One region of the Ferdinandcohnia sp. Marseille-Q9671 genome, then DNA from elsewhere that is predicted to be linked to it. Evidence: predicted binding sites of a transcription regulator. Region 1 holds the regulator's gene; the other holds the start of a gene.
The links. The regulator LexA, encoded in region 1, represses DNA repair genes until DNA is damaged. The targets are predictions, from matches to a motif close to CGAACATATGTTCG.
Positions count from the first base shown of each region.

Region 2: the regulator LexA is predicted to act here: its motif matches at 1,455-1,468, upstream of uvrB (excinuclease ABC subunit UvrB).

Region 1 covers NZ_CDRJTA010000004.1:1,071,491-1,073,909, forward strand. Annotated here, with positions in the region: gene ACWNMY_RS20530 (hypothetical protein) at 1-486, shown strand, start outside; gene lexA (transcriptional repressor LexA) at 978-1,601, opposite strand; gene ACWNMY_RS20540 (DUF896 domain-containing protein) at 2,037-2,267, shown strand; gene tkt (transketolase) at 2,383-2,419, shown strand, end outside.
Region 2 covers NZ_CDRJTA010000001.1:1,459,153-1,461,571, forward strand. Annotated here, with positions in the region: gene uvrB (excinuclease ABC subunit UvrB) at 1-1,332, opposite strand, end outside; gene ACWNMY_RS07485 (class I SAM-dependent methyltransferase) at 1,613-2,383, opposite strand.

The sequences.
Region 1 (2,419 bases):
CAGTTAAAAGGGATGAAACGTTTAGGATATATTGCGTTAGCGATTGGAATTGGTGCACTGTTGTTCACGGATACAACAACTGTGGATACGTCTGAGTCAGCAAGAAATGCACTTGAAAACCAAATTTCAACAGCTATATCCGCAGGTGTTGTACTCCTTGAAAATGATGAAAATCTAGGGGCGCAGGATTACACAATAACGCATGCCTCTGATCTGGATGAGACGAAAATTTGGGTTTGGGATTATGCAGCAGAGGACGGCGACTATGTCCAAGTTTTGGTTGATGGCACCCCCGTTTCGGAATCTTTTATGATTCAGCATAAACCAAGGGAATTAACGGTACCATCGACAGGATCTGTCCAGATAAAAGGAATCCGAGATGGTGGTGGTGGGATTACCTATGCCGTGCGTTATGACATTAATGGAACAAGCTATTTCAACACCGCGCCAGAAGGGGAGTTTAATACGTATGAGTTGGTGAGGTGAGGGGAAGATTTGATAGGCGTGAGGAACGCTTATTATAGGAGAGTTTTATCCTTAACTTTTTTCCGTAAAAAAGACACGCCTACAATACAAATGTTTGATGCTATAAAAAATAAAATGAAATGCTATTTTGAAGAGATGCATTATCCTGGTCAATAAAAATGTTTTTGATAATGTTCCGTACACAAATTCATCGTTGAGAACGTGAGCAATGTATGACAATGTACTAAGTTTAATGGACCCTTGACACGATTGGTGTTGAGGGTTTTTTTGGTTTAGGAAATTATAAAAATCAACCTTGTGGACAAGTTGTAAATGAGTTTATCTACATCCAGCTCCAGCGCCTAGCCCCTCGAGGTCATAAGCCAATCCGTCAAGAAGGTCAAAGAGCAACCTTCTCACCGTCTCGTCTTATGCTTGTCGGGGCTGATCAAGGCGCTTGCGCTTTTGTTCTTGCAAACAAAAGGAACATTCGTCTGAATGTTCCTGGATTATCAATGAATGTTTCGATAGACACCTATAACTTTACCTAAAATTGATACATTTTTAAGAATAATTGGGTCTAACATAGAATTCTCTGGCTGTAATCGAATATGATCCTTTTCTTTAAAGAAGCGCTTTACGGTAGCTTCATCTTCTTCTGTCATTGCAACCACGATATCGCCGTTGTTAGCGGAGATTTGTTGTCTAACGATAACGAAGTCTCCATCAAGTATTCCTGCTTCAATCATACTGTCACCCATAATTTCAAGCATAAAAATTTGATCGTCGTGTGCAGCAAAACGGTCAGGTAATGGAAAATACTCCTCAATGTTCTCAACTGCGGTTATTGGCTGACCTGCAGTAACCTTTCCTATTACAGGTACATTGATAACGTTAGCGGTTGGAATTGTTTCGTTTTCATCGACCTGTAAGACCTCAATAGCACGAGGCTTTGTTGGATCTCTTCTTATTAAACCTTTGCTTTCTAGCCGGGACAAATGTCCATGAACAGTAGAACTTGAAGCTAGTCCTACAGCTTCTCCTATTTCCCTCACGGAAGGTGGATAACCCTTGTCTTTGACTTCTTGTTTAATGTAATTCAAAATATCCTGCTGTCTTTTAGAAAGCTTTGTCATCCCGCTCATCCCCTATATAGTAATTTTTATATTGTTCTATGTATTTTCATTCCTTTTGAAAGTGTTCGGTGAGAACCTTTGGTTATTAAAAATACCGAAATTCTTAAGTAGAGTATAGCATGTTTTACTAGTTTATACAAACATAAGTTCGAATTTTTGTTGACACAAAACATTTGTTCGGTTTATAATAAAATCAACAAATGCGAACGAACATTCTTATAGGAGTGAAACAAGATGTTGAAAAAATTACAAAGCGGGTTTATCTATTATATTCTTTTTCTGTTGTTAAGTATGGGCATGGTTTTTATAACAGCAAGTTAACTTGCATTTACATAAAATTGTGAAGAATAGAGGGATGTAGAATACTTGTAAAATACCTTTTCTTCTAGTACTATGAACTATGATTTAGAAAAGATAATTTTAAGGAGATATTCTATGCTTTCAAAAGATAAAATAGATCGGATCAATACACTTGCAAAAAAAGCTAAGTCAGTTGGTCTTTCTGAGCAGGAAAAGGAAGAACAGCAAGAACTAAGGCAGGAGTATTTGCGAGTATTTAGGAACTCAATGACAAATACATTGCACTCAGTAAAGGTCGTTGATCCGGAAGGTAAGGATGTAACACCCAAAAAGTTAAAAGATAGCAAACGAAAAAGATTACATTAACAAAGAATACATAGGTTTCTATGTATTCTTTTCTTTTTTGTACATACTACATAAGAACAATCATTCATGTGTTATCTCTTAAAGAATGAACTTTTTTGAAAGGATGATTATGTATATGACTCATTCAATCACTGATTTATCAATTGCATCAA
Region 2 (2,419 bases), on a different contig from region 1:
ACGTTCAACACGTTCTTGGATTTCGCCTATTAAATCATCTATCTGACCTTGAATAGGACGAACATCAATAATTGGGTCTAGCAATCCTGTCGGACGAATGATTTGCTCGACCATCACAGGTGTATGTTCGATTTCAAATGGTCCAGGTGTAGCTGAAACGTGAATGATCTGATTGATATGTTTCTCAAATTCTTCAAAGCGTAATGGACGATTATCTAGTGCCGATGGCAAACGGAAGCCATGATCGACTAGTACTTGTTTTCTTGCTTGGTCGCCGTTAAACATTCCTCGAATTTGAGGCAACGTTACATGTGACTCATCAACTACAATCAATAAATCTTCAGGAAAATAATCCAACAATGTATATGGAGTCGAACCAGAAGGTCGCAATGTCAAATGGCGTGAATAGTTCTCAATTCCAGAACAGAACCCCATTTCTCTCATCATTTCTAGATCATAATTCGTCCGTTGTTCCAGGCGCTGCGCTTGAAGAAGTTGACCATTTTCACGAAGCTCTGCAAGGCGTTCTTCTAGCTCTGCTTCTATATTTTTAATTGCTATTTGCATTTTTTCTTCACGGGTAACGAAGTGGGATGCTGGGAAAATCGCAATATGTTCTCGTTCTCCCAAGATTTCACCCGTCAACGCATCAACCTCACGAATTCGGTCAATTTCGTCACCAAAGAACTCAACCCGAACACAATGTTCGTCACGTGAAGCCGGAAAAATTTCTACTACGTCCCCTCTTACACGGAAGGTTCCCCGGCGGAAGTCTATATCGTTACGTTCATATTGAACATCTACTAGCTTTCGTAAGAGCTGATTTCGCTCAATTTCCATACCTGTCCGTAAAGAAACAACGAGTTCCCTATATTCTTCTGGCGAACCTAACCCATAAATGCAAGACACACTGGCAATGATGATTACATCGCGACGTTCAAAAAGAGCAGAAGTAGCCGAGTGACGTAGTTTATCAATTTCTTCATTCACACTTGAATCCTTTTCAATATATGTATCTGATGACGGCACATAGGCCTCTGGCTGGAAATAGTCATAGTAACTAACAAAGTACTCAACTGCATTATTCGGAAAGAATTCTTTGAACTCACTATACAGCTGTCCTGCTAATGTTTTATTGTGAGCAATAATTAGCGTTGGTCGGTTTACTTCTTTTATCACGTTTGAAATCGTAAAGGTTTTCCCTGTACCTGTTGCCCCAAGTAAGGTTTGATACTTCTTTCCCTCTTTGATTCCTTCAATAAGCTGTTTAATGGCTCTTGGTTGGTCACCCTGTGGGGAGTACTTCGAAACTAACTCAAATTGGTCCTTCACACGCATCCTCCATTCCAATTCCTATATTGTGATCTATTTAATCGATTATGTACTTTATAATTCACTGTCTTTTTCTTGATAGAAACATTGTACCACAAATTGACATAAAACAAACAAAAATACGAACTTATATTCGTTTTTTTGCTAATAAAAATGGTTCGCACTGTTATAGAATGAGCGAAAGTGATTGATGTAATTACAGCAAGGGGGATTTTACTTTTAAACAAGGAGATATTGATTGTGGACTAAAAAAAAATAGTGGGAATCTCCCACTATTTTTTTAACGTTTTGTTGCCTTTATCAAAACAGCTTCACCAAAAAATGATATGATTTGACCATCGCTCGCTTCAATTCGAAACTTTTGTTTTACCTTATCTGAAGCTTGTAACATGTAAGCATTTAATTCTATCTTCTCTGTTTCAGACAAACGCATACGTTCACACCAACTTGCAAACATAAATTGTTTATCGAAACGATATAATTCTTGGATCTCAAATCCTTCACTCTCTAGCATTTGAAGCCATTCTGACTTTTTCCATGCGCGAAAATGACTGTAGTCTCGCTTTTTTTCAATACTATTATAAAATTGATCATACTCATCTAACTCGGGTACCACATTATCATCTAATAAGAATTGCCCGCCATTTTTAAGTACTCGATAAACCTCACTAATAAACTTCTCAATGTTCGGGAAGTGGTGAGGCGCAATACGGCATGTAACGATCTCAAATACTTTATCAGCAAATGGTAGTTTTTCCGCATCACCTTCTACAAATTCAACATTTATTCGTCCATTCCCCTTAATAAAGTTTTCTGCGACAGCTAGCATTTCCGGAGTGAGGTCAAGTGCAGTAACCTTCTTTACAAGTGGGGCAAGAGCATTTGCCGTATGGCCACCACCTGTTGCTACATCAAGTGCCTCTTCGCTCCCAGTTGCCCTAGCCATAGCTACCAAGGTTTGCAAATCCCCGCCTTTACGGTGGATATCACTTGTTACATAAAAATCAGCACTTTTGCCGAACTGCTTCATCACATCTTTTTTCGTATCCATACTTTCTCCCCCACCCTATCCTTTTTACCATTATCA